Regions from separate parts of the Lysinibacillus sp. FSL H8-0500 genome, predicted to be linked through region 2. Evidence: riboswitches for the same ligand, from Rfam matches in the RefSeq annotation. Region 2 holds a riboswitch; each other region holds the start of a gene.

Region 1 (11,332 bases), 2.1 Mb from region 2:
TTTACAGAATTAAAAAATATTGAACGTACGTTCCGACTGATCACTGAAAATACCAATGATTTAATTGTTATTACAAATGAGGATGGCATCATTATTTATGCGTCTCCATCTTGTCGTCTTTACTTAGGCTATGAAAATGTAGAATTGCAGGGGCAGTTTTATAGTGATATTGTCGATGAAGAAAGTAAGAACGCATGGCAAACCTTTTTAAATAATTTTACAGGTCAAACGGATACACAATTTGAGCTATTATTAAAAGCAAAAGATGGCACTCTTATTTGGACAGAAAGTAATGTAACGGTCGTGCATGACCCTGAACGTGAAAAGGTGTCACAAATTATGATGATTTCTCGGGAGATTACGCATCGTAAGGAAAGAGAAAATGATTTATTATATTTAGCTTACCATGATTCATTAACACAATTGCCAAACAGACGCTTTCTTCAAAAGGAATTTCCAAAAATAGTGGCTGAGGCACAGGTCAATCAGACATCTGTAGCAATGCTTTATATAGATGGGGATGATTTTAAAGAGGTCAATGATCGCTATGGTCATGAGACAGGTGACGCGTTTATTCAGCGATTTGGTCATGCATTAAGCAAAACGATTCGCAGTCATGATATGGTGATTCGAATGGGCGGCGATGAGTTTATCGTATTGCTAACAGGCTTAACAAGAGACCAAGAGAAAAGACATGAGCAAATGATGCATATTATTCATCGCATTCGTGGCGATTTAGCAGAGGGCTGGATCATTGATGGCCATCATTTTACACCAACCGCTTCAATGGGGATTTCCTATTATCCAGACCATGCCCAAACATTAGAGGTGTTAATGGATTTAGCTGATCAAGCGCTATATAAATCAAAGGAATCTGGCAAAAATAATCTTTCTATTTCAGAAACACATTAAAAGTCTGTCTTACAAGTAGCTACTTGTAAGACAGACTTTTTGTTTAATGATATGCTATAACAAGATGAGGGATGTTATTTTAAAATAGAAGGTGATAGGATGCCGAAAAAGCTATTATTGGTTGAAGATGAAAAGCATATTGCACGTTTTGTGGAGCTAGAATTACAGCATGAGGGCTATGAGGTCACTGTTGCCTATGATGGTCGTGAAGGGCTTGCGTTGGCAATCGCTGAAGCTTTTGATGTCCTGCTACTTGATGTGATGCTACCAGGGCTCAATGGCATTGAAATTTGTCGGCGTATCCGCACGCAATCACAGGTCCCCATTCTTTTATTAACCGCAAGAGATGCTGTGATGGATCGTGTGGCAGGCTTAGATGCAGGAGCGGATGATTATATTGTGAAGCCTTTTGCGATTGAGGAGCTACTAGCTCGCATACGCACAATTTTACGCCGTGTAGCACCACCACAGCCCACAGGTGAAACACTGCATTTCCGTGATATTAAAATGGATACAGCCGCCTATGAAGTTTTTGTGCAAGGGAATAAACTTGACCTGACAAAGACAGAATATGATTTACTCAAACTATTAATCGAGCATAAGAATCGAGTATGTACACGCGAGCAAATTTTGACATCTGTTTGGGGCTATGATACGGATATTGAAACAAATGTAGTAGATGTGTATATCAGACATTTACGCACAAAGCTGCCAGGTGATATGAATGCCTATATTGCAACTGTTCGTGGCGTTGGGTATGTGATGCGCGAATGACAAGCTTAAAAACTTATTTACGTCACCAATCCTTGCAAAAAAAATGGATGCTCACATCAAGCAGTGTGATCTTTATTAGCTACACAATTATTTGTATCGTTGTCTATGTATTCCTTCATACATGGCTCTTACATGAAGAGGAAAGCAAAGCTATACGTACTAGTAAGGATATTAGCTCTTTTTTAGAAGCGCAAGGTCCAAATATTACGATTCAACAAATTCAACAAAATACGGGCTTGCTAGAATCCATTGTTGATCGCGATCAAACCGTTAGAATGTTTAATGGAGACGGCATCGAAATACTGCGGATTAACAATACGTCCGCTGCTGCACCATTAAATGTGATACAGGAGATTTTAGAGATGACCATTGATAAGCAGGATGCCCTTGTTATCAACGAGCCGATCCAGCTTGGCTTTTTTCAAGGCTATACGCAAGTAATCCATCCATTAACGAGCTTTCAATCGCTTATGCATTATTTGCTGACAGCGATGCTAATTGCAGGACTAGGGGCATTGATTGTATCTGGCTCGATTGGCTATTATCTTGCTAATTATTTAATGAAGCCGCTCCATGCCCTGCGTGCCTCCATGAAAACGGTGATGGATCAAGGCTTTAAGGAGCCAATCCAGCTAACCTATACATCGCATGATGAAATTGGCGATTTATTGAAAATGTATAATGCGATGATGAATGAGCTTCAAATATCCTTTACTCAGCAGCAGCAATTTGTGGCTGATGCGTCCCACGAACTACGCACACCCATCCAAGCTATTGAAGGGCATCTTTCTCTATTAAAGCGATGGGGGAAACATGATCCAGCCATTTTAGAGGAATCTATTGAGACATCGTTAACAGAGATTGCTCGCATGCGCAAAATGATTGAGGAATTATTGGAGTTGGCAAGGCGTGAGGAAAAGGACGAGGCGTGTGAAGCAGATGCAGCAATCGTTATTGAAGCGGTGATAGAGGAGATGGCACTATTACATCCTGAGGCCCGAATTACGCTGTCAAAAAATGGCGAAATCGGTCTGCTATTTATGACAGAAAATGCACTTAGCCAAATTGTTCGTAATATGATAGAGAACGCTATTCGTTATTGTGAAAAAGTTCCTGAGATTAAACTGTCAGTTTTTACCACTGGAAATCATGCATGTTTAGAAATTGTAGATAATGGTATAGGCATAGCAGAGGATAATTTACCATTTATCTTTGATCGGTTTTATCGAGTCGATGAAGCAAGAAATCGACAAATTGGTGGAACAGGCTTAGGATTGAGTATTTCGAAGATGTTACTTGAAAAATATAATGCCTCGGTAGAAGTCAAGAGTGAAATAAATGTTGGAACCGTTTTCTTGTTGAAAATACCGCTAAAATATTAAGAAAAATATATGCTTTATTTCAGAATTCTATCCTTTGCGAAAAAAATTGCTTAATTTGCTAAAAAGAGTTGTATTTTTTGTGAAGAGTAGTAAGATTGAAGTGGAAAAAATGTTCTTTAAAATATGGAAAGACAATGAAATACAACCTTTTAAAGAACAGTAAAATATTATATAATTAATTGCAATTTAATTAATTGGAACTGCCAAAAGGCAAAATTTGGAGGTCATTTTTCATGTCGAACAACGTAGCAACTGTAAGTTCTCCATGGTCAGCTTTCTCTGGTCCTAACCTAGGATATGTGATGGAACAATACGACTTATTCTTACAGTCTCCTGAAGAAGTAGAACCAGAGTTAGTTTCTTTATTCCAACAATTTGGTGCACCAGTAGTAGTAGAGGGTGAAATAGCTGTAGCTAGTCATGCGGAAGCGGCTCCTGCTGGCGATTATAAAAAAGTTTTAGCCGCTATAAGATTAGCAGAGGCAATACGTTCACAAGGGCACTTAGCAGCAGATCTTTATCCCCTGAAAAATCGTGAACTTCAAACAGCTCAAATTGAAGAAAGCGCGTTCAACTTAAGCGCTGCAGACTTAGCAGCAATCCCTGCAGCAATCTTCTTCAAAGATGTGCCAGCAAACGTGAAAAATGGTAAGGATGCAATTGACTATTTAAAAGCTGTATATACAGATAAAGCAGCATTTGAATATAGTCATGTAACAGCAACAGAAGAACGTGAATGGATTCAAGCACAAATTGAATCAGGCGCTTTGAAACAAGCATTCACGGCTGAAGAGAAACAAGCATTATTAGATCGTTTAACACATGTAGAAAATTTTGAAAAATTTATTCATAAAACTTTTGTAGGGCAAAAGCGTTTCTCTGGTGAGGGCTTAGATACGCAAATCGTTCTATTTGATGCGATTTTAAAAACTGTAGAAGCCGATAACATGGAAAATGTACGCATTGGTATGGCACACCGTGGTCGTTTAAATGTTTTAACACATATTTTAAATAAACCATACGACATGATGTTCGCTGATTTTGCGCATGTTTCAAATGATTTATTTATACCAGAGCATGGCCGCCTTGAAATTACAAAGGGCTGGACAGGCGATGTAAAATATCATATGGGTGCATCTTACCAACGTGAATCAGGTATGAATGTTAAGCTTGCTTACAACCCATCTCACTTAGAAGTAGGCGATCCAGTTGTGCTGGGTGCTACACGTGCAACACAGGACGATACGTCAAACCCAGGTCAAGCTGTTCATGATCGCGCAAAAGGCTTAGGTATTCTTGTCCATGGTGATGCAGCATTCCCAGGTCAAGGAATTGTAACGGAAGTGTTAAACTTTGCCAAAACAGAAGGCTTTACAACAGGTGGAACAATCCATATTATCGCCAACAATATGATTGGCTTCACAACAGAGCAGCAAGATTCACGTTCGTCTATCTACTCTTCTGATCCAGCAAAAGGCTATGAAGTACCAGTAGTTCATGTAAATGCAGATAGCCCAGAGGCTGTGGCACAAGTGGGACGTTTTGCAGCTAGATACCGTCAAAAGTTCGGAAAAGATATTGTGATTGACTTAATCGGTTACCGTCGTCATGGTCACAATGAAACAGATGACCCAACAGTAACAAACCCAGAAACTTATAAATTAGTAGCGAAGCATGAAACAGTTCGTGCTTTATATGGTCAACAATTAGTAGCAGAAGGTCTTGTATCTGCTGACGATGTTGCGGCATTAGATACGGCTACTTATGCAGAAATGCAAGCTGCGTATGACCATGTCAAAGAAATGGCTGAGAAAGATGAGCATGAACAATTAGCAATGCCAGAAGAATTAAAAGTTGAGTTCCCACAATTAGATACAGCCGTTGGAGCAGAACGTTTAGAAAAAATCAATGAAGAGCTTTTAGTGTTTGAAGAAAACTTTGAGCCACAGAAAAAGCTTGGCAAGATTTTAGAAAAACGTCGTGATGCTTTTGCTTCTGCAAAAATTGACTGGGGCCATGCAGAAACTTTAGCATATGCAACGATTATTCAAGATGGTACACCAGTGCGCTTTACTGGTCAGGATGCACAGCGTGGTACATTCTCACAGCGTCACTTAGTGTTACACGATAAAAACAATGGAAATGTCTTTACACCACTTCATCATATTTCAGGGGCTAATGCATCGTTTACAGTGTATAACTCTCCATTAACAGAAGCGGGTGTAGTAGGCTTTGAATATGGCTATAACTTAGAAAACAGCCATGTGCTAACAGTTTGGGAAGCACAATTTGGTGACTTTGCGAACATGGCTCAAGTGATGTTTGATAACTTTATTTCAGGGGCACGCGCAAAATGGGGTCAAAAATCTGGCTTAGTTATTCTATTACCGCATGGTTATGAAGGGCAAGGTCCAGAGCACTCCTCAAGCCGTATGGAACGCTATTTACAAATGTCAGCAGAAAATAACTGGTTCGTGGCAAACTGTTCAAATGCGGGCAACTACTACCATTTATTACGTCGTCAAGCAGCGTTACTAGGTACAGAAGGGGTACGTCCACTTGTAGTTGTATCACCAAAATCATTATTACGTCATCCATTAGCAGCAGCGAGTGCTGAGCAATTAGCAGATGGTTCATTCCAAGAAGTGATTGAACAACCGGGCTTAGGCACTAAACCAGAGGCTGTAGAGCGCATTGTTTTAGGTACAGGTAAAGTAATGATTGATTTAGCAGATCGTGTGAAAGACGGAGAAGGCTTTGATCACCTGCATATTATTCGTGTGGAACAACTTTACCCATTCCCAAAAGAGCAAGTTGCTGGTATCATTGCTAAGTATCCTAATGTTAAGGAAATCGTATGGGTACAAGAAGAACCTAAAAACCAAGGTACATGGAATTATGCATTAGAAACATTATATGAACTTTCAGCAGGTAAAAAGCTCCGCTATGTAGGACGTCCTGCAATGAGCTCTACTTCTGAAGGGGATGCAGATTCTCATAAAGCAGCACAAGCAGCATTGATTGAAGCAGCAGTTGCTGAGCCAGTAAAGGTTAAATAATCATATATTAATTTTTGACAGCTGGGCTACTTGCCTAGGCAGTAGCCCTTTTATGTGCAGAATGCACGTTAATCAAAGGAGGAAATAAAAGTGGCTGAAATTAAAGTCCCTGAATTAGCAGAATCGATTACAGAAGGTAGTATCGCACAGTGGGTAAAAAAAGTGGGCGATCGCGTTGAAAAAGGTGAATTCATCGTTGAACTTGAAACAGATAAAGTAAACGCTGAAATCATTTCTGAAGAAGCAGGTGTATTAACACAAATTTTAGCTGAAGAAGGCGATACTGTACTAGTTGGTCAAGTGATCGCAGTAGTAGAAGCAGGCGAAGGTGCAGCATCTACACCAGCAGCGGCTCCAGCTGAAGCAACGCCAGCTCCAGTAGCGCCACAAGCAGCACCTGCACCAGTTGCAGCAGCTCCAGTAGTAGAAGAAACATCTGGTGAGCGTGTGATCGCATCTCCAGCAGCGCGTAAACTGGCACGTGAAAAAGGCATTGATCTTGCAGCGGTATCTCCAGTAGACCCACAAGGTCGTGTACGTGTGCAAGATGTAGCAGCACATGGTACAGCACCTGCACCAGTTGCGGCGGCTCCAGCAGCACCAAAAGCAGCATCTCCAGCAGTTGATGAATCACGTGTAACTGTAGAAAAAATGAGTCGTCGTCGTCAAACAATTGCGAAACGTTTACTTGAAGTAAAACAATCTACAGCAATGCTAACAACATTTAACGAAGTAGATATGACGAATGTAATGGCTTTACGTTCTCGTAAAAAGGACCAATTCTTCGAGTCAACAGGCTCTAAACTTGGTTTCATGTCATTCTTCACAAAAGCAGTTGTAGCAGCACTGAAAAAATACCCATATGTGAACGCTCAAATCGTTGGTGATGAAATTCACTTAAACAACTTCTATGATATCGGTGTAGCTGTATCAACAGAAGAAGGCTTAGTCGTACCAGTTGTTCGTGATGCAGACCGTAAAAACTTTGCTGAAATTGAAGATTCAATTGCTGATTTAGCGAAAAAAGCACGCGATAAAAAATTAGGCTTAGCAGATTTACAAGGCGGTTCATTCACAATTACAAATGGTGGTGTCTTTGGTTCATTAATGTCTACACCAATCATGAATGGTACACAAGCTGCTATCCTAGGTATGCACACAATTAAAAAACGCCCAGTAGAAGTGAATGGTGAAGTTGAAATTCGCCCAATGATGTACTTAGCACTTTCTTATGACCACCGTATTATCGATGGTAAAGATTCTGTAGGCTTCCTTAAAACTGTTAAAGAATTACTTGAAAACCCAGAAGATTTATTATTAAATTCATAATGCCCTTGTGGCTAAAACAACCCTGCTGATGTCACTTAGCAGGGTTGTTGTTTTGAGCAAAGTTGTTTATTCATAAATAAATAGCAGATCTATTTTACGATAAACTCTATAAGCATGAAGCAAGCAACCTCTAAAAAAGAAGGTCTAAAAGTCATTGGAAATATCAAATGCTTATATCTTTTTACATATAGATGACTTTTTTTTTATTAAAAATTTATTGAATTTAGAGGGATTCTCACTAAAAATAGATTGCTATAAGTTGGATAGAGAAAGTATAAACACCTAATATTGTCATTAGTCAGAAAAATGATAAAATTACCTTGACGAATAGATACATTTTATAGTAGTATCTAAGTAGCAATTAAATAGACAAACCTCACTGTTGTCAATAAGTGAGGTAGAGGCGCGATATTTATTAGTTCATTGCTGAGTACAAGCAAGCGAAGACGCAATGAAGAAGGAAATATCGCCGAAGTATAAAAGGAGCTCGTACTTTTATGCTGGGTCTGCAGTGAATAAGTGCAGGACTGTCCTAGTAAAATGATTTCCAGATTTACTAGGTTGTGCTATCTCGGAAATATGGAAATTATAGTGAGGATTTGGGCAACTGTTATAAAAGGTAAGACCTAAGTTCAAATACTTAGGTCTTTTTTAGTACAGTTGTTTTATTTTTTGACAGAAAAGGGGAGCTTTGCATGAAAAGAAAATGGTTGTTACTAATGATCTCGATCATGACGGCAATTGTGCTAGCTGCATGTGGCACTAGCGACAAAAAAGAAGAGGGATCAGGTGATGCTGGAGCTGATAGTGAAGAAGGTGGCGGTGAATTCCGCATCGGCATGGAGGCTGGTTATCCACCATTCAACTGGACACAGCAAGGTGATGCCAATGGTGCAGTAAAAATTGCCGATAATGCAGAATATGCAGGTGGCTATGATGTACAAATGGCGAAAAAAATCGCTGAAGGTTTAGGTAAAGAGTTAGTCATTGTTAAAATGGAATGGGACGGTCTAGTGCCAGCTCTACAGTCTAATAAAATTGATGCCATTATCGCAGGTATGTCGCCAACTGAAGAGCGTAAGCAAACAATTGATTTTACAGAAAACTATTACACATCTGATTTTGTGATCGTTGTGAAAAAAGGCAGTGAATTTGAAAAGGCAACATCAATTCAAGATTTCTCAGGTGCTAAAATTACATCACAATTAAATACATCAAACTATAATGTTATTGATCAAATTGAGGGTGTAGAGAAGCAAACAGCGATGGAAAACTTCCCAGCAATGCGTGTTGCTTTAGAGGCTGGTAAAATTGATGGCTATGTAGCAGAGCGTCCAGAGGGTATTTCTGCTGCTGCAGCGAACGATAAATTCTCATATGTTTCATTTGAAGAAAATAAAGGCTTTGAAACAGATCTTTCAAACACATCTATTGCTGTAGGCTTACGCAAAGATGATGCAAATCTCGATAAAATCAATGAAATCCTACAAGGTATTTCTGAAGATGAGCGTCAGCAAATTATGGAAGATGCAATTAAGCAGCAACCAGCAGCACAATAATAACATTGCACGGACTAGTTATTGGTCCGTGCACTATCATTTCATCATTATTAAAATGAGAACCTCTCTACATAATGATACAGTTCTAGCCATCATAGAATACTAGAACAAAAAAGATATACACAAGCAACACCCGCTTGTTAGGAGGATCATCATGAGTCTTGAATGGATACTTTCAATTATTGAAAACAACTGGCAAATGTTTTTACGAGGTGCGTATTATACATTACTAATTTCGATTATTAGTACAATTATTGGTGCATTTATCGGATTTTTCATTGGAATTATGCATACGATTCCTGTTCGTAAAAAGAATTTGAAATTTTATAGTTTAAAGCTTATTAATTTTATACTAACATGCTATGTTGAATTTTTCCGTGGTACACCAATGATTGTACAGGCGATGGTTGTCTATTACGGATTAGATATTGCATTTGGTATTGATATGCACTTTATCACAGCAGGGATTGTTGTTGTTTCACTGAACACAGGTGCTTATATGGCAGAAATTGTGCGTGGCGGAATTGTGTCGATTGATAAAGGTCAATACGAAGCGGCATCAGCGGTTGGGATGAACCATGTTAAAATTATGTTCTATGTTGTCTTGCCACAAGTTGCACGTAATATACTGCCAGCAACTGGGAACCAATTAATTATGAATATTAAGGATACGGCTGTTTTAAATGTGATTGGGGTAACGGAGCTATTCTTCCAAACAAAATCAATTGCAGGAAATAATTTCCGCTATTTTGAGTCATTCTTTGTGGCATGTGTGCTTTATTTCGTCATGACATTTACCGCATCTCGCATTCTTCTATATGTTGAAAAACGTTTGGATGGACCTGATGCCTATCAAAAAGAACAAAAGGAAGCTATATAGGGGGATGCACAAATGGCTGTTATTAAAATTGAGCATTTAAGTAAATCATTTGGACGTAACCAAGTGTTAAAAGATGTGAATTTTCAAGTGGAGAAGGGTGAGGTTGTCTGTTTAATTGGCTCCTCTGGCTCTGGTAAATCAACATTACTGCGCTGCATTAATTTATTGGAAACGCCAAGTGGTGGACAAATTATTTATAAAGGGGAAGACATCCTCGATGATAAGCATAATATCGATGAATATCGTACACATTTAGGAATGGTGTTCCAGCAGTTTAATTTATTTAATAATCATAATGTTTTAAGTAACTGTACAGTAGGGCAAATGAAGGTATTAAAGCGCTCTAAAAAGGATGCGGAGGAAATAGCGCTAAAATACTTAAAAATCGTTGGGATGGATCAATATGTGAATGCTAAGCCACGCCAGCTATCAGGAGGACAAAAACAGCGTGTAGCGATTGCACGCGCATTATCGATGAATCCTGATGTAATGCTTTTTGATGAGCCGACATCAGCCCTTGATCCTGAAATGGTGGGAGAGGTATTAAAGGTCATGCGTCAGCTCGCCGATGAGGGGAATACGATGTTGATTGTCACACATGAGATGGAGTTTGCGAAAGAAGTAGCAGATCGCGTGGTCTTTATGGATAAAGGTGTGATTGTTGAGGAAGGACCGCCTACCCAAGTATTAGTACACCCACAACATGAACGCACAAAAGAGTTTTTAAAGCGTACATTAAAGTAAAGCGTATAAATCCGTGTAGCCTTCTATGGAAAGTGAAGCGGATTTTTAGCGTTTGTTTAGCAGGGTGAGGATAGCCCCCATAAAAAACATAATCAGTAATCTAACAAAATCCTCCAAAAGATTTAACGAGAATACTTATTGAAAACACTTTGATAGGAGGGAAGCTATGCATAATTTATCTGGAAAGGTTATTCTTATCACAGGTGCAAGCTCTGGTATTGGGCTTGCCACAGCTGAGCTACTGGCCGCTAAAGGGGCTAAAGTCATTATGAATTATCATTCAAATGTGAAGGCTGCAAGGGAAGCCGTCCAACGTATCCAAGAAAAAGATGGAGATGCTATTGCCATTCAAGCTGATGTGATGCAGCAAGAAGAAGTGAATGCAATGGTTGAACAAGCTATTTCTACATTTGGTACAATTGACGTTTTAGTGAATAATGCTGGCGGTGGTATCCGCCAAAGTACATTTATGGATATGTGTGAAGAGCTATGGGAAGAAACGTTTAAATTAAACGTTAATAGTGTTCTCTTATGCTCCCAAGCTGTATTAAAATATATGATTCCGAAACAAAGCGGAAAAATTATTAATATATCTTCAGCGGCCGCACGTATTGGTGGAGCAGGTGAAAGTATTCATTATGCATCTGCTAAAGGAGCGATCAATACGATGACAATTGGCATGTCCAGAGAGCT
Region 2 (11,332 bases):
GAAACGCACCATTTGTCCCATCGACAATACCCGCCTGTTGTAAGGTCATAATCGCCTCATAGTAAGGGTGTGTTAGGGAAACATCCTTGAAATCATGGCCTTCTCTTACTTGTTCAAAAGAAAATGCCCTTGTGAGTAATGCGGCGACATGCATGCGGCTAATCGATTCATTCGGTCGGAAAGTACCGTCCTCAAAGCCTTGAATAATGCCTTCTGTCGCTAGTTCCTCAATCATTTCTTGTGCCCAATGCCGTTGGATATCGCTAAATGTTACGGTTGGGCTTGGTGCTTCTAGTTCAGGCTGTGGCTGAGGTTCTTCCACAGGTAATGCTGCCCATTTAGCATAAAGCGAAATATTTTCACGCAGTACCGTATCTGCTACCCATGGCTTTGTCAGTGCCTCATCCTGATACCAGCCATCAAAGCGATAGCCTTCTCGTGTTGGGACAGGTAAGTCACTAATTTTTGTATTATAGGCCATGTCAATGGGCGCTAGCGCTGTGCCGCCGTTTGTATGCAAGGTGATTTTCACCTTTGCAGGCAGTGAATGGTCATTGCCGTTGTTGTTACCGTTGTCATTTGAGACAGGTGGCGGATTGGAAATGACTTTCCATTGGGCATATAGGGTGATATTCTTTGTGACGACATCTACGGCAAAATCCCATTTCTCATCTCTATCCGTATACCAGCCAGCAAATGTATGGCCCTGTTTGCTTGGCATAGGAGGTTCAATTGCCTTCTTGTTATACAGAACTTGTTGTTCGGCTACATAGCTACCACCATTGGATTCAAAGGTTACTTTATAGGTGTTCGGTATCCACTTGGCATACAATATTTGGTTGCTTGTACCCATTGTGAAAGTTCCATTCTCTGCATAACTATCTCCTTGACCATCTGCCTGTGTATTCCAACCTGCAAATGTATAGCCCGTTTTGATTAAATTGCCGCTATTACCTTGCACTGTCACACTCGTATTTTCTTCATATCTTTGCGTGTCCTCTGGTATATCACCACCTGTTGCACCATTTGGATTATAGGTCACCGTGTACGTTGGATTCGCTGTCCATTGGGCATATAGGGTGATATTCGCTGTCACCTGAAACGTATCATTTGCTGTGTATGACGTTCCTTCCCCATCTGCTTGCATATTCCAACCTGTAAATGTATAGCCTGTTCTTTCCAAACTGCCGCTATTCGCTTGGACAGTTACTGTCTCTCCTTGCTGATAGGTCATTTTACCAATCGGTACATCGCCTACCGTTGCACCATTTTCTTTATATATTACTTCATAGAAATTGGCTTCATATGCCCCTAAATCAATGGCGCTTCCTTGGATACGTGGATTTCCCGCAAGGTCAGTTTGCGTCCTATTCAAAATATTCTGCCCTCTATCAATAGCTGGGGATTTTATTCGTAGTTGATAATCTTGCTGGTTTGGGTCCATAAAAATTGCTTCAGGTGTATACGTTTCTCCTTGTATCTCCCCAGAAAATTTGGCTACAACTTCCCCATTTTCCTCTACATCCAATAAGCTATTTCCAATCGTACCTCCGACGTTTGAATGAAGTGCTGGTTCTCCATTATTGCCTACGATAATACTATTTTGAATTTTACTGTTTGCATCACCGCCATAAATAACATATGTGCCTTTATTGCCACTCATTGTGACGTTTGTTAGCGTGGGGCTACTGCTACTATTGAGCATGCCGCCTCCATACATATTTGCATTATTTCTATCAAATATCACATTGGTTAGCGTGGGGCTACTGCTACTATTGAGCATACCGCCTCCATTCGAATTTGCAGTATTACTATTAAATATCACATTGGTTAGCGTGGGGCTACTACCATCATTGTACATGCCACCTCCATAACTTGAGGTATTGCTATCAAATGTCACATTTATTAGCGTGGGGCTACTACTCCCATTATTGTACATGCCGCCTCCATAACTTGAGGTATTGCTATCAAATGTCACATCTGTTAGCGTGGGGCTACTACTCCAATTGTACATGCCGCCTCCATACACATTTGCATTATTGCTATCAAATGTCACATCTGTTAGCGTGGGGCTACTACTCCAATTGCACATGCCGCCTCCATATGAATTTGCATTATTGCTATCAAATGTTACATCTGTTAGCTGAGGGCTACTACTCCCATTATTGAACATGCCGCCTCCATATGAATTTGCGGTATTGTTATCAAATATCACATTTGTTAGCTGAGGGCTGCTACCGTTCTCATTGAGCATACCCCCTCCAGATCTATGTGAAAAGCTACCATTTGCATTCCCTCCCGTAATCGTTACACCGTCTAAAATAGCTGTAGTATTCAAATTTAAACCATTTGGATGATACAACACATGATAAACATTATCAGTGTTATCCCCTACTATCCCAATATCCCCACTTAAAATCGTTTTATTGTTTACCCAATCACGTGCTTCTAAATGGCTTTCTGTTCCATTAAATCCGCCATAAATCGCTACATTGTTTTGCATTTGGAAGGTTCTATAACGGGCACCCGTTCCATCAGCTTCTTTTGTTGGTTTATACGTACCTGCTACCAGCCAGATTTGTAGCTTTTTTGTTGGATCCACCTGTAACTTTGCTTTTGCATCATCAAGTGCTTGTTGTAAATTATTATAGGCAGTTGTCCAACTTTCGCCATTGCCTCCATTGCTTTTTGCATCGACATAAATAATCACACTATTCGCTGCCGTTGTTTTCATCAATTGCAACGGTTGCACTAGTCGCGAATCAATTTTGATAATACGCTTTTCCTCCACATCTGCTAGACGGAACCAGAGCTCATGCTCGCCTTCCTCGGTAATAACCAATGGCTGGGTATCGTCAAAGGGCTGCCATGTTGTGCGCGCATCTTGTGAAATTTCAATCCCTGCGCTATCCCCAGAGGTCGTTGCTACCTGTACTTCTACAGGGCTTGTGGCAGTGTCTCCTTCATTATATGGTTGTCCGTTTATTGTCATTGTGATATGCAAGGGGGACAGATTTCCTGTTGCCATGGCTGGTAAACTACCAAATAGCGTTTGCATAAACAAGGCAACAATTGCTATAAGTGCTAGGGCTTGCTTTGTTTTTCGTTGCATACAGAGTTACTCCTTTTCATTAGATTTAAATTACTAGGTATATCACCACTTCCTTAAAACAGAAGACTATCTATATATTATTAAAAAGTAATATAATGCTATAAAGTTTTATTCAATTGATGTTAGCTGTTTATTTCTAATTTTACTTTATATTATCTGAAAGTAACATTCAACTACAAAAAAATTGAAAATTCAATTTTCCTTTTTCAATAGCCGAGTCATGTTGGCTAATTTATAAAAAAAATTGAAGGCCTTTCACACTAGATGTACAATCTGTAAAAAAGTGCTTCTTTCAGTAGTAACTACATCATTTATATTTTGTTGACGTTGTTCATGGTGCAAACAAAAATGCTAGGAATTGATGACAAATAAGGAAACACAAGCTATGATGATTGTAAATCTTATATCATTAAGGGGGATTGGCATTGAAACTTCGTGTATCTGCTATTCAGTATCATATGCATGATATTCGTTCCTTTGACGACTTCGCGCAACAATGTGAGCATTATGTAAAAACGGCTCAAGAATATGAGGCAGATTTTGTGTTGTTTCCAGAGCTTTTCACAACACAACTGCTGTCCATCGGTAATGACAAGGGGGAGCCTCTTGAAATCACAGCTTTACCTGCTTTTACAGCACAATACAAGACCTTATTTACTACGCTTGCAAAGAAAACCAATACACATATTGTAGGGGGCACACATATTATTGAGCGTGAGGGCCATTTATACAATGTTGCCCATCTATTTTATCCTGATGGAAAAGTTGAAGAACAAGCGAAATTACATATTACCCCCTTTGAAATAGAAGGATGGAATATGGCAGCAGGTGAGCAATTGCATGTTTTTGATACAGAAAAGGGAAAGATCGCTATTTTAACTTGCTATGATATTGAATTCCCAGAAATCGTGAGAATGGCAAAAGCTAAAGGAGCAGATGTGATTTTCTGTCCTTCCTGTACAGATGACCGACACGGCTTCCATCGTGTACGTTATACTAGCCATGCACGTGCTATAGAAAATCAAGTATACGTTGTATTAACAGGTACAGTAGGTTCTATTTCTGTTGATTTGATGCGTGCTAATTTTGGTCAAGCAGCGATTATTTCTCCAAATGATATTCCCTTTCCACCAAAAGGGCTTCTCGCAGAAGGTGAACTCAATCATGATATGCTAGTGACCGCTGACCTTGATCTCAATTTATTGTATGAAGTGCGAGAAAAGGGCTCTGTTACAACATGGAGAGATCGACGAACAGATTTATATATTGATTGGGAAAAGGATGAAGATCATGACCTATCGAAGTGAGGTATATGTATTTGATGGTGGTAAGCCCATTCCTGCTATTATTCGTAATTACGCAAAGTCGGATTTTGCCGCTATGATACGCTTGCAAGCTGCCTGCTTCCCTCCACCCTTCCCTGCTGAATTATGGTGGAACGAACAACAGCTTGAAAAGCATGTCACACTTTTTCCAGATGGAGCAATTTGCGTAGAAATCGCAGGAGAAATTGTTGGCTCCATGACAGCATTACGTGTTCAATTTGACCCTGAACATCCACAGCATACTTGGGCAGAGATGACAGATAACGGCTATATTCGCAACCATGATCCAATGGGCAATACATTGTATGTAGTGGATATTTGCATAAATCCCAAGTACCGAAAGCTAAATTTAGGTAAACAAATGATGCAAGCCATGTATCAAATTGTTGTCGAGCAAAAACTCAATCGACTTGTTGGCGGTGGGCGTATGCCTGGATACCATCAATATGCAGAGCGTCTATCGGCAGCTCAATATGTTCAATCGGTCGTCAATGGTGAGTTAACGGATCCTGTCTTAACATTTTTATTGCGCTGTGGACGCATGCCACTCGCGCTTGTCGAAAATTACCTAGACGACGAGGCATCCTTAAACTATGGTTTATTAATGGAATGGAAAAATCCCTTTATCTTGATTCAGTAGAAGATTCCTTCCTTTGTAGGGAGGGGATAAATGCTAGTTTTTTACTACATTCAGTGAATGTCCAAATGACCACTGAATCAAAATAAAAGCCCCGGCGGATGTACCTGACGCTAACGCTTTCGGTACAGCAAACATTGTTACGGATTTTTGAGAGGAGGAAATAGTAAATGGAATATAAACGTATTACAACAATTGAGGATCCACTTTTTACAAAAATGCATACATTATTAGGAGAAATTTTCCCGCCTGAAGAGGTTCTGGCATTTGATTTATGGAAAGAGCCTTTGGAAGATCCAAGCATTCGCGTTTTTGTCGCAGTTCATGAAGGCTCTGTTGTCGGGGCTACTGAATATCGTTACTACCCTGCGTGGAATATAGCAATGACAGATTTTACAATTATCGGTAAACCCAATCTAGGTATCGGGCGTTACCTGGCAGTAAATCGCAGTGCGGATTTGGAGAGATTGGCAAAAGAGCATGGTAAAGTACTGTATGGTATGTTTGCAGAAATATATAATCCCTATGAGCGTGAAGATTTTGCATTTGGTGGAGTCATGGCGATGAATCCTTATGTTCGCCGCGAGGTACTATCGCACCTTGGCTATCAGCGGCTTGATTTCCCGTACGTCCATCCTTCTTGGAAAAATGATGGAGAGGCGGTAGAGGGGCTTGATTTATGTTTTATGCCAACAGATGCTACTATAACAGAAATTGAAGCGAGCTTAGTTGTAGATTTTATCAAGGATTATTACACAGTCTTGCCCAATAAACCACAGCGCTGGCTCGACATGATTGAGGACTTGAAAAAAAGAAAAACGATTCTACTTCAGCCATTATAGTTAAATTCAGCCCCTGTCCTCTTTCATGGACGGGGGCTGAATTTATGTGCGTGCTTAGCATCTAACGTAAATCACATTGTTCAAGTGGCAGCATTTTCGTTTTATGCTTAATTTTATAGCCAAGCCATAGCAGTAAAAATAGCGGTATCCCAATATAAGAGACTAGAACGCCGTACCAATCAATTTTACCACCCATAAAGGCTGTGTAGTTTTGACCTATTACAACAATCATACAAACGGTAAAGGCAAAGAGCGGTCCAAACGGATATAGTTTGGCTTTATACGGTAACAGCTTTGGATCTAAGCCCTGTGCTTCAAAAGCTCGACGGAAGCGGTAATGACTAAAGGCAATGCCTAGCCATGCGATAAAGCCCGACATTCCTGAAGCATTTAACAGCCACATATATACAACACCGTCTCCGAAAAATGATGCTAAAAATGCTAAACAGCCTACAGCCAATGTTGCAAGCAATGCATAGATTGGAATTCCTCGACGGCTTAGCTTTATGAAAAGTTTAGGTGCATGGCCATCTACGGCTAATTGCCATAGCATACGAGATGCTGCATATAGCCCTGAATTCCCTGCTGATAGCATTGCCGTTAAAATAATAGCGTTCATCAAAGATGCTGCAAAGGCAATACCTAGGCGATCAAACACTAATGTAAACGGTGATACAGCGATATCCTCTGATAATAAGCGCTCGTCTGTAAATGGAATTAACAGCCCGATTGCAGCAATCGCTAAAATATAAAATAAAATAATTCGCCAAAATACTGATTTCACTGCCTTTGGAATATTTTTACCTGGATCATCTGTTTCACCAGCAGTTACGCCAAGCAGCTCTGTTCCTTGGAATGAAAATCCAGCGGCAAGGAAAATACCAAATGTCGCAAGGAAGCCACCATGAAACGGTCCATCACTAATAAAGAAATTGGTAAAGCCTACAGGCGCTTGTCCACCTAAAATGCCAAAAATCATTAATATGCTAATAATAATAAATACAATAACCGTTGCCACTTTAATCATTGCAAACCAATATTCACTCTCACCGTAGCTCTTCACGGATAATAAATTAAACATGAGTACAACTGCAATAAATAGGATTGTCCATAACACTGATGAACTGTCGGGGAACCAATATTTCATAATCAGGGATACAGCTGCAATTTCTGCCGCAATTGTAATTGCCCAGTTATACCAATAGTTCCAGCCTAATGCAAAGCCTAGAGCTGGATCTACAAATTTAGTAGCATACGTACTAAAGGAGCCTGATGATGGCATATAAGCAGCCATTTCTCCTAAACTCGTCATTAAAAAGTATACCATCACACCGATTAAAGCATAGGCAAGCAATGCACCCCCAGGACCTGCCTGTGCAATGGCCCCACCACTGGCTAAAAATAATCCTGTCCCAATTGTTCCACCTAAAGAAATCATTGTAATATGGCGACTTTTTAATTCTTTTTTCAGCTTCGGTGCTTTATGACCAAGCTGATTTACTTTTATTTCACTCATGATATAGCTTCCTTCCTGTTTATGAGGCAAAAAAATGCCATCACATAAACACTGTGATGGCTAAGTTAATCCTCAGTTTTCTAAATGATAGCTCAACACGTTGTGTAAACGTGACAGTTCTGTTCCTTTCGGAGACAGCCCCAGCATAAGGTTTTCAAGGCCCCTTACACTTCGGCAGTATTTCCTTTCCACCAATCTCTTCAATGCTTGTCATCTCAATTAGCGTACTTATAAATACTGCGACCTCTACCTCAATACAAACATGAGGCATATAATTATTAAATTTATGATGTTTATTATACTAACATAAGACCTTTGCCGTTTCAATACAACGTTAAATGTTCTATTTTTTATGAATTTTCTACTATTTTTAATAATGTGATAAAGTGTTATAGTAGTCCAATTAGAATGGTTATGAACAGGGGGACTTTATTTTGACATCAAATCATCAATCCACTAATTATTCAAGTAGAAAAATTAGCTGGAGAGGAAAAACTTTACTATTAGTCTTTGGAGTCATCTTTATAGCTTCTACGTTGAGAATGCCACTAACAGTTGTGGGTCCAATTATCTCCTTTATACGGGATGATCTTGGTATTTCCAATGTATTAGCAGGCTTTCTCACAACGATTCCCTTGCTTGCTTTCGCTGTTGTATCACCATTTGCACCAGTTGTAGCACGTAAACTAGGGCTTGAGCTCACATTATTTTTATCAACAATTCTGTTAGCTTTAGGGATTGTCCTACGCTCACTTGGTACAACAGGATTGCTTGTATTTGGTACTGTACTCATTGGTGTAGCAATAGCCTTTGGAAACGTATTGATTCCAGGTTTATTAAAATTAAAATTTCCATATCATATAGGCTTACTCATGGCATTTTTCACAATGTCGATGAATTTAACAGCTGGTGTTGGGGCCGGAATAAGCTATCCAATAGCCAACTCTTCATTAGGCTGGCAAGGAGCCTTAGCTATTGCGCTCGTACTGGTTATATTAACGATTTTAATATGGCTACCTCAATTGAGATCAAATAAGCCTGAACCAGCTACTACAGCTAAAAAATCAAGTACACCATTATGGAAATCACCGCTTACGTGGGCAGTAACAGGTGCAATGGGCTTGCAGTCTTTATTATTTTATACGACAGCGGCTTGGATTCCAGAAATCTACATATCTCAAGGGTTAGCTCCTGACAAAGCTGGTTGGATGTTTTCCATTATGCAATTTTCACAAGTTCCAATGGCATTGGCTGTACCCATTTTTGCCAGTAAAATGGCTTCACAGCGACCTCTTGTTCTTATGTTTACATCCTTCTATTTAGTAGGCTTTGTAGGTGTTGTAATGGAATGGACAAGTTTAGGGGTATTATGGATGATTCTTTTAGGGCTAGCAGGTGGCTCTTCATTCGCCTTAGCAATGATGCTCTTTACACTTCGCACCCGCACTGCATTTGAGGCTGCAGATTTATCAGGCTTTGCCCAATCATTAGGCTATTTATTTGCTGCAATTGGCCCTATTCTTTTTGGTTACTTGCATGATCTATTTGGTGGTTGGAATATTGCAGGCTGGCTCTTTGTTGTTGTAGCTATAGTACTTTTCCTCTGCTCAATGCGAGCCTCTCGAGATGAATATATCCATTAAATAAAAGCAGATGGGGACAACAAAATTTGAACTAAACCCTATTTGGTAGACAGTTTAATAAAAAAGGATGTAGCTATCATTATAAATTGAACCCCGACTAGTGGACACTTTAAAAAAGTGAACCTATTCGGGGTTCAGTTCAAATCTTGTTTCCCATCTACTTCTCTGACTTAGTAAAGCTAACAATTCGGTCAGACTGTCTGCTGTTTCTTTATGGTCAGTAGTGATAGCCATAAAAATCGGAATAGCCTCTTGTAAAAGGAGATGACTAAAATAATAGTAGCCTAAAAAGGCTCGTTGCTCATAGCCTTTTGGCGTATCTTCCTCCCATTCCAGCTCATCCTCTTCCTCATTTTCTGACCATAAATATTGAATATCTAGCAGCTCCTGCATAGTTGGAACCGTTTGAACTCTATCTATGGAATCCTTAGTAATTGCATAAGCGACAGCTAAATAAAGCTCTATTTCTTGTAATGTAACATCCTTTGCATTTTTGCTAGCAAGCTGTTTTAAAAGGAGCAGCAAAGTCCATGGGGTCACCTGCCATAGTGTACCTTGATGCTCAATTAATCCAGCTAGCTGTTGATATTGCTCTTGCTCAATTAGCTGTGGAATAGCGGTCCCTCTACCATAAGCGGTTGTTAATTGCCGCCATGGAATATTCGGAGATTGCTCGTTTAACATATTGATTCACTTCCCTTTGGAAAATAAAATACATTTTATGTAAATGGTCTGCTCGAAATCGTATAGAAATTTAAAATGTAAGAGGAAAATTATTACAATAAATACAGGAGACGATCATTCCAGTTATTAATCGATATATGTTATTTTCGCGAGCGTGATGACCCCTAGAGTTAGATGAAAATGTTGATTTAAAAATAGGTAAATAATGTTATAAATTTTCGAAAGAACTGATAGTTTTTTCTAACAAAGGAGTGTCTTAAAATAATTTTTCAGACACCCCCTACTCTTAATAGCATGGCTTTTGATAAAAATAATTTGGTGTATGATAAATATTCACATAGGGCTTATGAAAAATATGTGTGGTTGCAGGTGACAATGGTGGAATTAACCATGTCCAATTACCCGTAACTTCTCGCCCTGCTGACGCCTCGGCTTCTTCAAACAATTTAAATTGCTGAGCAGCTGTATGATGATCCACAATGCTTACTCCCTTTTCTTTAAAGGAATGAAGCACAGCAATATTGAGCTCCACTAAGGCACGATCTCGCCAAAGTGAGGCATATTTCGTTGTATCGAGATGAAATATCTCTGCAATAGCTGGAAGCATATTATAACGCTCATGATCTGCTAAATTGCGTGCCCCGATTTCCGTACCCATATACCATCCATTAAATGGAGCAGCTTGAAAATCAATTCCTGCCATTTGAAAACGCATGCTTGAAATAATGGGTACAGCATACCATTTCAATCCTAATTTTTCTACCTCTGCTGACTCTGGATGACGAATTGACACTTCTAAAATATATTCCTTAGGGATTGGAAATAATTGAGGGGCACGTTCATCCACCTGTATCACTAGCGGAAGCACATCAAAAGCAGTCCCCTCTCCTTTCCACCCCAACGATTCACATATTTTTGTAAATGCGATAGAATGCGCATCACCAATAATACCTGAAGCCCCTTCATAGCCTGCATAACGAATCAGCTGATGATTCCAAATTCGCACTCTTCCTGAAGCAAACACTGTAATGGTTGGACGAATTTTTCCCTTATTGGTAGCATACTCAATATGCTCCAGTAGCTTTTGAAAAATCTTCTGCTCATCTACAATATTACGCGCATCTACTACATGTAATGACTGCCAAAATAGACGTCCAATGCATTTATTGCTATTGCGCCATGCCACTCTTGCACCAAAGACTAATTCCTCCGTTGTAGGATAGTATTCACCTGCTGCTTCAATCTGGTGTAATCTATTTTCTAACCAATCGTATGAGTAATTTTGTTCTACTTGATAAAGACTTAAAAACTGCTGTATCTCCTGTCTATTCATAGGTCGATTCCTCCATCTATCATCATATTAGAGGATGGAAACAATCTACACCACGAAAATATCTTTCAAAAAACATACATTTTTTATATATGAAATAGTTTGTTCAAATTTATAGATGGCTGTTATGTTATTTCATACGAGATTATTATCAATCAGGTACAAATTGTAATGGTGGAGAATTCATTGTAACCCATTAATAGAAAAAGCCTAGACTCAACTTGAGTACCTAGGCTTTGAATT
Region 3 (11,332 bases), 1.8 Mb from region 2:
TTTAAAAAAATAAATTGCAACTTTGTATGTAGACGTGCGCATGTTTTTTAGGTGGTGATAGTAAAGTGAAACGAGATAAGCCAAAATATAAGCAAATTATTGATGCAGCTGTCATCGTTATTGCAGAAAATGGGTATCACCAAGCGCAAGTATCGAAAATCGCCAAACAGGCAGGGGTGGCTGATGGAACAATCTATTTATATTTTAAAAATAAAGAAGATATATTAATTTCTGTCTTTAATGAAAAAATGGCTGTTTTTGTAGAGTCATTACAAGATATAATAGAAAATGGAAGTTCGTCGAGAGACAAGCTTTCTCGAATGATTGAAAATCATTTTAAGGTTCTAGCGACAGATCGATACCTAGCAACTGTCACGCAGTTAGAGCTTCGCCAATCGAATAAAGACTTACGACTAAAAATCAATGCAGTATTACGTGAGTATTTACAATTACTGGATCAAATTTTAATCGAAGGTATGCTTTCAGGCGAGCTTAATCAGACGATGGATGTACGCTTGGCACGTCAAATGGTTTTTGGCACAATTGATGAAGCCATAACAACGTGGGTTATGAATGACTATCGATATGATTTGATGGAACTGATTCCAAAGGTTCAGACATTAATTTTGAACGGTATTAAAGCTTAAAAGGATGTGGAGAAATGGAATTTCTAAGTTGGAAAGTGGAAGATGGAGTAGCAATTATTACAATTGCACGTCCACCAGCAAATGCATTATCTCGCGGAATTATTACAGAAGTAAATGATGTACTAGATGCTGTAGAAAATGATGACGCTGTAAGAGTTCTTGTACTTCATGGCGAAGGCCGTTTCTTCTCTGCTGGTGCAGATATTAAAGAATTTACTGAGGTGGATTCTGGAGAAGAATTTACAAAGCTAGCAAGTAATGGTCAGCAAGTATTTGAACGTGTTGAATCATTCTCTAAGCCTGTCATTGCCGCTATTCATGGTGCAGCACTAGGCGGTGGACTTGAATTAGCAATGAGCTGTCATATGCGCTTTGTGACAGAATCAGCAAAGCTTGGTTTACCTGAGCTACAATTAGGGCTTATTCCTGGTTTTGGTGGCACGCAACGCTTACCACGTTATGTGGGTGTAGCGAAGGCAGCTGAAATGATGTTTACAAGTGAACCGATTTCTGGCACTGAGGCTGTACAGTGGGGCTTAGCGAATCGTGCTTTTTCTGATGAGACATTACTAGACGAAACATTGAAGATTGCTAAGAAAATTGCCAAGAAAAGTCCAGTAGCACTAAAAGCAGCCATCCAAACATTGCAATATGCAAAGCACGCTTCATTCTATGAAGGGATTGAAGCAGAAGCGAAATCGTTTGGAACAGTATTTGTGACAGAGGATGCCAAAGAGGGTATTCAAGCCTTTATAGAGAAACGTGAGCCTGTGTTTACAGGTAAATAATTTTCCACATGTCGATAGTTTTAAGTTAGTCGACGTTATGGACACTAATAATATATAATATTTATAAATTTACTTAGAAATATAAAACGTTCCAGGAGGTATGGATATATGAATATTTTTGCATTAATTAAACGTACGTTTGATACAGAAGAGAAAATTATTGTGTCAGGTGGTCAAATCCAAGAGGATGGCGCAGAATTTATTATCAACCCTTACGATGAATATGCTATTGAAGAAGCAATCCAAGTACGTGACGCTGCTGGCGGTAAAGTAACAGTTGTGACAATTGGCGGTGAGGATGCAGAAAAGCAACTGCGGACAGCCCTTGCTATGGGAGCAGATGAAGCTGTACTTATTAATACAGAAGATGATTTAGATGAATTAGACCAAAACGCAGCTGCCTATCTTTTAGCAGAATACTTAAAAGATAAAGATGCTGATTTAATTTTAACAGGAAATGTTGCGATTGACGGTGGTTCTGGCCAAGTTGGACCACGTGTTGCAGACTTATTAGATATTAACTATGTGACAACAATCACAAACCTTGAAATTGATGGTACAACTGCGAAAATTGTACGTGATATTGAAGGAGATTCAGAGGTAATTGAAACATCTCTACCACTTTTAGTAACAGCTCAGCAAGGTTTAAATGAGCCGCGTTATCCATCTCTACCAGGCATTATGAAAGCGAAAAAGAAACCGCTTGCAGAGCTTGAGTTAGATGATCTAGATATCGATGAAGATGATGTAGAAGTGAAGATTGAAACAGTAGACATCTTCTTGCCAGCACAAAAGGCAGCAGGCCGCATTCTTGAAGGTGATCTTTCTGCACAAGTGAAAGAACTGGTGAATCTACTTCATACAGAAGCAAAAGTCGTGTAATGAATTGATAATATCAATCGAATCTTAAAGGGTAACGGAGGGAATATGCTATGTCAAAAAAAGTATTAGTATTAAGTGAAGTTCGAGAAGGAAGCTTACGTAATGTTTCGTTTGAAGCCATTGCAGCTGCAAAGCAAATCGCTGATGGTGGAGAAGTTATTGGGGTCCTACTAGGGGATGCTGTAGCAGGCTTAACAGGTCCATTATTTGAATATGGTGCAGATCGTGTTATCACAGTGGAGCACCCTCATTTAAAACAATATACATCTGATGGCTATAGCCAAGCATTGTTAGCTGTCATTGAGCAAGAAAAGCCAGAGGGAATTGTCTTTGGCCATACAGCAAATGGTAAAGATTTATCACCAAAAATTGCAAGTAAATTACAAGCAGGTCTTGTATCTGATGTGACGGCTATTGAAGGTGTTGGCGATGATATTGTCTTTATTCGCCCAATTTACTCTGGTAAAGCTTTTGAAAAAGTGAAAGTAAAAGATGGCGTTATTTTAGCATCCATTCGTCCAAACAACATTACAGCACTTGAAAAAGAGGAAGGTAAAACAGGTGATGTATCTGCTGTCACTGTAGAGATTACAAATTTACGCACAATTATTAAAGAGGTTGTTCGTAAATCTTCAGAAGGCGTAGATTTGTCAGAAGCGAAAGTAGTGGTTGCTGGCGGTCGTGGCGTGAAATCTGAGGAAGGCTTTGAACCATTAAAAGAGCTAGCAGATTTACTTGGTGGTGCAGTTGGAGCCTCACGTGGTGCATGCGATGCCGAGTATTGCGACTATTCACTACAAATCGGTCAAACAGGTAAGGTTGTAACACCTGATCTTTATATTGCAGCAGGTATTTCTGGAGCAATTCAGCATTTAGCAGGTATGTCTAACTCTAAAGTGATTGTTGCAATCAATAAAGACCCAGAGGCGAATATTTTCAAAGTAGCTGACTACGGTATTGTAGGCGATTTATTTGAAGTTGTTCCATTGTTAATCGAAGAGTTTAAAGCATTAAAAGTAAATGCATGATGTTAGGGGCTGGGGAAGTTAATTCCTCAGCTTTTTTATGGCTATTAAAAGTTGACACATCACGACAAAAAGGCTGTAAAAGGGGAAAAAATACATTCTAGGCAGATTGTTCGCTCAAGTGAATTTATCCATGCTATACTACAAACATAGTAAGTTTAAGGAGGATTTCAAATGGCAATTGTACACGCAACAGACGCTACGTTCCAAGATGATATTAAAGAAGGTTTAGTGTTAGTAGACTTTTGGGCTGCTTGGTGTGGACCATGTAAAATGATTGGGCCAGTTCTTGAAGAAATGGATGCTGAAGGAAGTGCCGCTAAAATTGTAAAAGTAGATGTAGACAACAACCAAGGAACAGCAGCACAGTATCAAATCATGTCGATCCCATCTTTACTATTATTTAAAGATGGCGAACTAGTTGATAAAACTGTAGGCTTCCAACCGAAAGAAGCTTTAGAGGCATTTATCACAAAGCATGCGTAATAAATGAAGTTTACAAAAGTCGAACCATCTATAGATGTGTTCGGCTTTTTTTCGTTATAATAAAGAGAAACAACAGACGGATTGATGAGAGAAAAATGAGTCACTCTTAATGGAAATTAGCTTTGTTATGGTGAAAATACGTCTATTTAGAAAAGACATTTTATGAATAGAGGGGGAGGCAGGCAATTGAATGATTTAATAAAACGCAAGCTTGAGATTTTACCAGATCAGCCTGGCTGCTATTTGATGAAGGATCGGCAGGGAATGATTATTTATGTTGGGAAAGCAAAAATACTGAAAAACCGTGTGCGCTCCTATTTTACAGGTACACATGAGGGGAAGACGCAAAGGCTTGTTGGTGAAATTGAGGACTTTGACTATATTGTGACATCTTCAAATATTGAAGCACTTATTTTAGAGCTGAATCTTATTAAATTACATGACCCTAAGTACAATGTGATGCTAACGGATGATAAAACCTATCCCTATTTAAAAATTACCAATGAAAAATATCCTCGTCTACTGACGACGCGTAAGGTAAAAAAAGATAAGGCGAAATATTTTGGTCCCTATCCAAATGCCTATGCAGCCAATGAAACGAAAAAGCTACTAGATCGCTTGTATCCATTACGAAAATGTGTGCAATTACCCTCTAAAGTTTGCTTATATTATCATATGAACCAATGTTTAGCACCGTGTGTCAAAGACATTGAGCAGCAAGTTTACCAAGAGATGATTGAGGATATAACGAAATTTTTAAATGGCGGTGTTGAGGCTGTTAAAAAGGAGCTTGAAACGAAAATGCTTGCAGCTGCTGAAAATTTAGAGTTTGAGCGGGCAAAGGAGTTCAGAGATCAAATAGCACATATTGAAACAGTGATGCAAAAGCAAAAAATTGTGTCAAATGATACAACAAATCGTGATATCTTTGGCTATGCGGTTGAGAAAGGTTGGATGTGTGTTCAGGTGTTCTTTGTGCGACAAGGAAAACTTATTGAACGTGATGTCTCGATTTTTCCAATTTATCGAGAGGCAGAGGAAGAATTTTTAACATTTGTTGGACGCTTTTATGAAAAGCCAGAGCATATTAAGCCAAAGGAAATTTTTATTCCACAGGCGATTGATGCAGCTATTTTAACAGAATTATTAGCGATTAAAGTATTAACGCCAAAGCGAGGGCAAAAAAAGGAGCTTGTTGAGCTTGCAACCAAAAATGCTGAAATTGCAGTAGCAGCAAAATTCCAGCTGATTGAACGTCAGGAGGAACGAACAATCGGTGCATGTGAGGCACTTGGGGAAGCAATGGGCATCTCTGCGCCACTGCGGATTGAAGCCTTTGATAATAGCCATATGCATGGAACCGATGCCGTTTCTGCCATGGTGGTGTTTGTCGATGGTAAACCTGCTAAAAAGGAATATCGTAAATACAAAACACGTACAGCTGCCAAGCATGATGATTATGGAGCGATGCAGGAGGTAATACGTCGTCGCTATACACGTGTTTTAAAGGAAGGCTTGCCGTTCCCAGATTTAGTGTTAATTGATGGTGGGAAGGGACAAATGGAAGTGGCTCGGGAAGTATTAGAGGATGAGCTTGGGCTTGTTATACCAATTGCAGGTTTAGCAAAGGACGATAAGCATAATACATCCCAGCTACTGTTTGGCGATCCACCAGAAGTGATTGCCCTAAAGCGAACAAGTGATGGCTTTTACTTGCTACAGCGTATTCAAGATGAGGTGCACCGCTTTGCCATTACTTTCTTGCGTCAACAGCATGAGAAACATGCTATTCAATCGGTGCTTGACCATATTGAGGGTGTAGGACCAAAACGAAAGCAGCAATTGTTAAAGCATTTTGGTTCAGTAAAAAAAATTCGCGAGGCTAGTGAGCTTGCTTTACAGGAGGCTGGGATGCCAGCTAATCTAGCAAGCAATATTTATGCCTATTTTCAGCAACAATCATTGTCAACGGAATAAACATATGCTAAGGTTATGGATACAAAGGCTAGACAAATTAAATACTTCACTATTGAAGTGATGATAGAGGTGCAAGGTTCAAAAGTAATGCGATTGAGGATGAACAAATCCTAGGATATTGTGTGAAAGGGGAGCTTGCCGAAGTACAGCATTGTTGTTTCCATTGTTGTACTGGTTTTGCATTTAAGAGATGTAAGACTGTCGATTCTAAACGTTTCGGAGAGCTATCACACATGGGCAAATTACCTTGATTGTACATGTTACTAGCAGCTTTCACGTTATGTGGAGGCTGCTTTTAGTTTTCCAAAAAACAGAGAGGGGAATAAAAAATGGCTAGAATTGTTATGAAATTCGGAGGGGCTGTTTTAGCCTCCACTGAACAAATTCAAGAAATGGCTCAAAAGGCTATTGTCGAAAAGGATAGAGGGCTGGATGTGGTGGTAGTAGTTGCAGGCATGGGGCAAGCTGCAAATGAGATGAAAAGAATGGTTCAGCATTTAACAGATGAAGTATCGAAGCGAGAGCTAGCTGTACTTATGTCAACTTGCTCGCAGCAATCAAGTGCTTTATTAGCTATTGCCCTACAAGAAGCTGGATATGGTGCAGTGGCATTAACAGGATGGCAAGCAGGTATTCATACAGATAGTATGTATAGTCATGCACGTATTGACTATTTAGATGCTAGCCGCATTGAAGAACATTTTACACAAGGCGATATTGTAGTTGTTGCTGGAGAACAGGGCATTGACGATATGGATAATGTAACAACGCTTGGCAAGGGAGGCGCTGAAACAGCCGCTGTTGCGCTGGCTGTAGCATTGGATGCAGAACGTGTTGATATTTATACAAATGTTGATGGTGTTTATACAGCAGACCCTCGTTATGTCCCAAAGGCTCAACAGCTTCAAGAAATTTCCTATGATGAAATGCTGGAGTTAGCCAATTTAGGATCACATATTATTCATCCACGCGCTGTGGAGTTAGCCAAGAAATTTCAAATGCCGGTGATTATACGCGCTAGCAGAGGAGAATCAGTTGGTACTTTATTGAAGGAGGAAGTGGAGATGGAGAAAAATTTAGTTGTACGAGGTGTAGCCTTTGAATCCGATATTATTCGTTTAACAGTTGGGTATGATGCCTATTCCGATGCTTCATTGGCGGATATATTTACAGTGCTTGCAGAAAATCGCATCAATGTAGATATTATTGTACAAGCCATTATTGATGGGTTAAAACCGACTGTGTCCTTTTCCATTTTAAAAGAGGAGTTTGCGGAAGCATTACGTGTTTTAGAGGATAGTAAATTATCACTAGGCTTTAGTTTTGCAGATTTTGAAATTGGACTAGCAAAAGTGTCCATTATTGGTTCAGGTATGGCATCTAATCCTGGCGTGGCTGCTCGGATGTTTGATCGCTTACGCCGTGAAAATATCCCTGTCAAAATGGTTAGCACATCTGAAATCAAAGTATCGGTTGTTGTACCACAGGATGATATGATTCAGGCAGCAAATGCATTGCATAATGAATTTAATTTAGAACAAGCGATTCACATATAATAATAGTAGAAACCGTATTTTTATGTACTAGGTATGATCCAAAATAATTTGCAAGAAAAAAGAGGGTGTTCTCAAAATCATTTGAGAGACCCTCTTTTCGTTACTCTGTCGGAATTGTCTGGATGATACGTTCCTTCACATCCCATTTTACCGTAAACATAATATACTGCTGCTTTTCACGCTTTTCATCATAGCATTCTGTTAGATAGCCATTTGCCAATTGGATTTGCTCAGCTATAAATCCTGCCTCTAGTCTAAAGCTACGCTGCTTAATTTGCAATAATTCAGGATCATTTGTCAAGTGGAAAATGCGCCCGTCCTTTGATTCCTTGATTAGCTCTAATGTACCCCAACAGGCATCTGCGAAAAATGCGATTAGCTCGCCTTGCGTCTTACAGGGAAACTTACGTGCAAGATCCTTACCAGCCCAATAAAGGACATCATCTTCATGTTTACCAAGTACAGAAGATAAAATGTGATCGCGAATAATTTCATAGCCAAATGATGAGATTGTAGGAGATGGAGTATTTAACATGAATATCCTTCTTTCTTAGAATTTTCTTAAAACTTAATGTGAATAAAGTAAAAATAGATTTTTCGAGAAAAAACAACGCATTATGTACTAGATTAATTCCTTAATAAGCGCTATGAAAAACGCCGAGCAACCTTGACGCTTGTAGCTCTTGAGAGTACAATAAACATGTCATAATATTGTACCATGATGAAATACACAGTCAATGAAGTATCATTTACAAAATGATGACTTCTTTTGTTGTGCTATTTTAAGTACTAAGGGGGGTAATAGTCTTGTCGAAAGATCGAGAGTTTTTATGGCGCCGCTTACATTCTCTACTTGGGGTCATTCCAGTAGGTTTGTTCTTGGTGTTCCACTTGTCATTGAACTTCACTGCTGTTGGCGGTGAACAGTCTTACAATGATGCAACGGGAGTTATGGATTTAGTTCCTCATTCACTACTGTTGCTAATTGAATGGGTTGTAATTTATATCCCATTGTTATTCCATGCATTCTATGGTGTGTATATTGCATTCACGGCTACACCAAACACAGGGCGTTTTAGTACATACCGTAACTGGATGTTCTCTTTACAACGTTTCACTGGTGTATTCCTAGTGATTTTCATTGCATGGCATATCTTCCAAACGCGTATTCAAAAGGCGCTTGGTACTGATGTTAACTTTAACATGATGGAAGAAATTGTTGCTAATCCATTTATGCTTGGCTTCTACATTGTTGGTATTTTATCAGCAACGTTCCACCTAACAAACGGTTTATGGGCATTCCTAGTAAGCTGGGGTATTACACAATCTCCGCAGTCTCAAAAGATTGCTACTTACGTAACAAACATTCTTTTCGTAATTCTAAGTGTAGTTGGTGTGGCTGCTATTCTAGCATTCGTATAATTGAATAGAAGCTTATAGTAGAAGAGCACACAATCATTGCAATTTTTTAAGAGGAGTGAGAAATAATCATGGCGAAAAGCAAAATAATTGTTGTCGGCGGTGGTCTTGCCGGTCTGATGGCAACGATTAAAGCAGCTGAAGTTGGTACTGAAGTTGATTTATTCTCATTAGTTCCTGTAAAACGCTCACACTCTGTTTGTGCGCAAGGTGGAATTAATGGTGCGGTAAATACAAAAGGTGAAGGGGATTCTCCGTGGATTCACTTTGATGATACAATTTATGGTGGGGACTTCTTAGCAAACCAACCACCAGTTAAGGGGATGTGTGATGCAGCTCCTGGCATTATTCACTTAATGGACCGTATGGGGGTTATGTTTAACCGTACACCAGAGGGTCTTCTTGACTTCCGTCGTTTCGGTGGTACATTAATGCACCGTACAGCCTTTTCAGGTGCAACGACTGGTCAACAATTGTTATATGCATTAGATGAGCAAGTTCGTTCACACGAAGTAGCTGGTTTAGTGAATAAATATGAACACTGGGAATTCCTTGGTGTTATTATTGACGAGGACGGCGTTTGTCGTGGTATCGTAGCGCAAGATATGCGTACAGAAGAAATTAAATCATTCCGTGCAGACGCTGTTATTATGGCGACTGGTGGCCCTGGTATTATTTTTGGTAAAACAACAAACTCTGTTATTAATACAGGTTCGGCTGCTTCTATTGTTTATCAACAAGGAGCGTCTTATTCAAATGGTGAGTTTATCCAGATTCACCCTACAGCGATTCCTGGTGACGATAAAAACCGTTTAATGTCGGAATCTGCTCGTGGTGAGGGTGGACGAGTTTGGACATATAAAGATGGTAAACCTTGGTATTTCTTAGAGGAGAAATATCCAGCTTATGGTAACCTAGTGCCACGTGATATTGCAACACGTGAAATTTTCGACGTTTGTGTTAACCAAAAACTTGGTATCAATGGCGAAAACATGGTATACCTAGATCTTTCTCATAAAGACCCACATGAGTTGGATGTTAAGCTTGGTGGTATTATCGAGATCTACGAAAAATTTGTTGGGGATGACCCACGTAAATTACCAATGAAAATTTTCCCAGCTGTTCACTATTCAATGGGTGGCTTATGGGTTGACTACAATCAAATGACTGAAATTCCTGGTCTATTTGCAGCTGGTGAATGTGATTACTCTCAACACGGTGCGAACCGTCTTGGTGCAAACTCATTATTATCAGCTATCTATGGTGGTATGGTTGCAGGACCAAACGCTGTTGAGTATGTAAAAGGTCTTAAAAAGCATGCGGAAGATCTTCCACAGGAGCTTTATGATGCTCGTGTCAAAGAAGAACAAGGCAAATGGGATGCTATCATGAAAATGGATGGCACAGAAAACGCTTACTTACTGCATAAAGAGCTTGGTGAAATGATGACTGCTACAATGACAGTAGTACGCTACAATGATCAGCTTGAAGAAACATTGCAAAAACTTGATGAGATGTTGCAACGTTGGGAAAACATCAACATCAATGATACGCAAAAATGGAGTAACCAAGGCGCACACTTTACACGCCAGCTAAAAAATATGTTATACCTTGCGAAAGTAATGACAAAAGGTGCATTACTACGTGATGAATCTCGCGGTGCACACTACAAACCTGATTTCCCTAACCGTGATGATGAGAAATTCTTAAAAACAACAATGGCGAAGTTTGATCCTGCTACAGGTGATCCAATCATCACATACCAAGAAGTCGACGTTTCTTTAATCCCACCACGTAAACGTGACTACTCTGCGAAAGGAGACTAAAAGTTATGATCGCAGCTAATACTGGAAGAATGGTTAAAGTGGAAATCTTACGTCAAGATACTACAAGCGGCAATGGATACTGGCAAAAATTCGAAGTACCTTACCGTCATGGTATGAACGTAATTTCGATTTTAATGGAAATTCAAAAAAATCCTGTTACTGAAAATGGTGAAAAAACAACACCAGTAGCATGGGATATGAACTGTTTAGAAGAAGTTTGTGGTGCATGTTCAATGGTCATCAATGGCCGTCCACGTCAATCATGTTCAACACTTGTTGACCAATTGACTGAACCGATTAAACTTGAGCCAATGAAAACATTCCCTGTTATTCGTGACTTACAAGTTGACCGTGAACGTATGTTCAACGCACTGAAAAAAGTTAAAGCATGGGTACCAATCGATGGTACGTATGATTTAGGTGAAGGTCCTCGTATGCCAGAAGGTAAACGTCAATGGGCTTATGAATTATCAAAATGTATGACTTGTGGCGTTTGTATGGAAGCATGTCCAAATGTGTCTGAAAAAGCTTCATTCATCGGACCAGCTCCATTATCACAAGTACGTCTTTTCAACACTCATCCCACTGGTGCGATGATTAAAGATGAACGCTTAAATGCGATTATGGGTGATGGTGGCCTTGCGAACTGTGGTAACTCTCAAAACTGTGTAGCTGCATGTCCAAAAGGTATCCCTTTAACAACATCAATCGCTTCATTAAATCGTG

What was found. A riboswitch is a leader RNA that binds a small molecule or an ion and turns the genes downstream of it on or off. The one in region 2 is predicted to bind lysine.
Region 1: it holds a riboswitch for lysine, as region 2 does, so the genes downstream of both, MHB44_RS11610 (transporter substrate-binding domain-containing protein) here and MHB44_RS01715 (amino acid permease) in region 2, are expected to answer to the same signal.
Region 3: it holds a riboswitch for lysine, as region 2 does, so the genes downstream of both, MHB44_RS16110 (aspartate kinase) here and MHB44_RS01715 (amino acid permease) in region 2, are expected to answer to the same signal.

What each region holds. Positions count from the first base shown of each region.
Region 1 covers NZ_CP150292.1:2,426,463-2,437,794, reverse strand. The annotation lists gene MHB44_RS11635 (PAS domain S-box protein) at 1-912, shown strand, start outside; gene MHB44_RS11630 (response regulator transcription factor) at 1,012-1,686, shown strand; gene MHB44_RS11625 (HAMP domain-containing histidine kinase) at 1,683-3,068, shown strand; gene MHB44_RS11620 (2-oxoglutarate dehydrogenase E1 component) at 3,302-6,127, shown strand; gene odhB (2-oxoglutarate dehydrogenase complex dihydrolipoyllysine-residue succinyltransferase) at 6,218-7,456, shown strand; lysine riboswitch at 7,847-8,033, shown strand; gene MHB44_RS11610 (transporter substrate-binding domain-containing protein) at 8,152-9,015, shown strand; gene MHB44_RS11605 (amino acid ABC transporter permease) at 9,170-9,895, shown strand; gene MHB44_RS11600 (amino acid ABC transporter ATP-binding protein) at 9,908-10,639, shown strand; gene MHB44_RS11595 (glucose 1-dehydrogenase) at 10,806-11,332, shown strand, end outside.
Region 2 covers NZ_CP150292.1:367,580-378,911, reverse strand. The annotation lists gene MHB44_RS01735 (InlB B-repeat-containing protein) at 1-3,112, opposite strand, end outside; gene MHB44_RS01730 (carbon-nitrogen hydrolase family protein) at 3,538-4,419, shown strand; gene MHB44_RS01725 (GNAT family N-acetyltransferase) at 4,403-5,077, shown strand; gene MHB44_RS01720 (GNAT family N-acetyltransferase) at 5,245-5,916, shown strand; gene MHB44_RS01715 (amino acid permease) at 5,978-7,432, opposite strand; lysine riboswitch at 7,513-7,689, opposite strand; gene MHB44_RS01710 (MFS transporter) at 7,867-9,075, shown strand; gene MHB44_RS01705 (hypothetical protein) at 9,199-9,759, opposite strand; gene MHB44_RS01700 (nitric oxide synthase oxygenase) at 10,046-11,092, opposite strand.
Region 3 covers NZ_CP150292.1:3,387,520-3,398,851, reverse strand. The annotation lists gene MHB44_RS16140 (TetR/AcrR family transcriptional regulator) at 66-647, shown strand; gene MHB44_RS16135 (enoyl-CoA hydratase) at 662-1,435, shown strand; gene MHB44_RS16130 (electron transfer flavoprotein subunit beta/FixA family protein) at 1,544-2,317, shown strand; gene MHB44_RS16125 (electron transfer flavoprotein subunit alpha/FixB family protein) at 2,368-3,345, shown strand; gene trxA (thioredoxin) at 3,517-3,828, shown strand; gene uvrC (excinuclease ABC subunit UvrC) at 4,015-5,805, shown strand; lysine riboswitch at 5,862-6,040, shown strand; gene MHB44_RS16110 (aspartate kinase) at 6,135-7,361, shown strand; gene MHB44_RS16105 (YslB family protein) at 7,462-7,896, opposite strand; gene MHB44_RS16100 (succinate dehydrogenase cytochrome b558 subunit) at 8,169-8,783, shown strand; gene sdhA (succinate dehydrogenase flavoprotein subunit) at 8,852-10,606, shown strand; gene sdhB (succinate dehydrogenase iron-sulfur subunit) at 10,612-11,332, shown strand, end outside.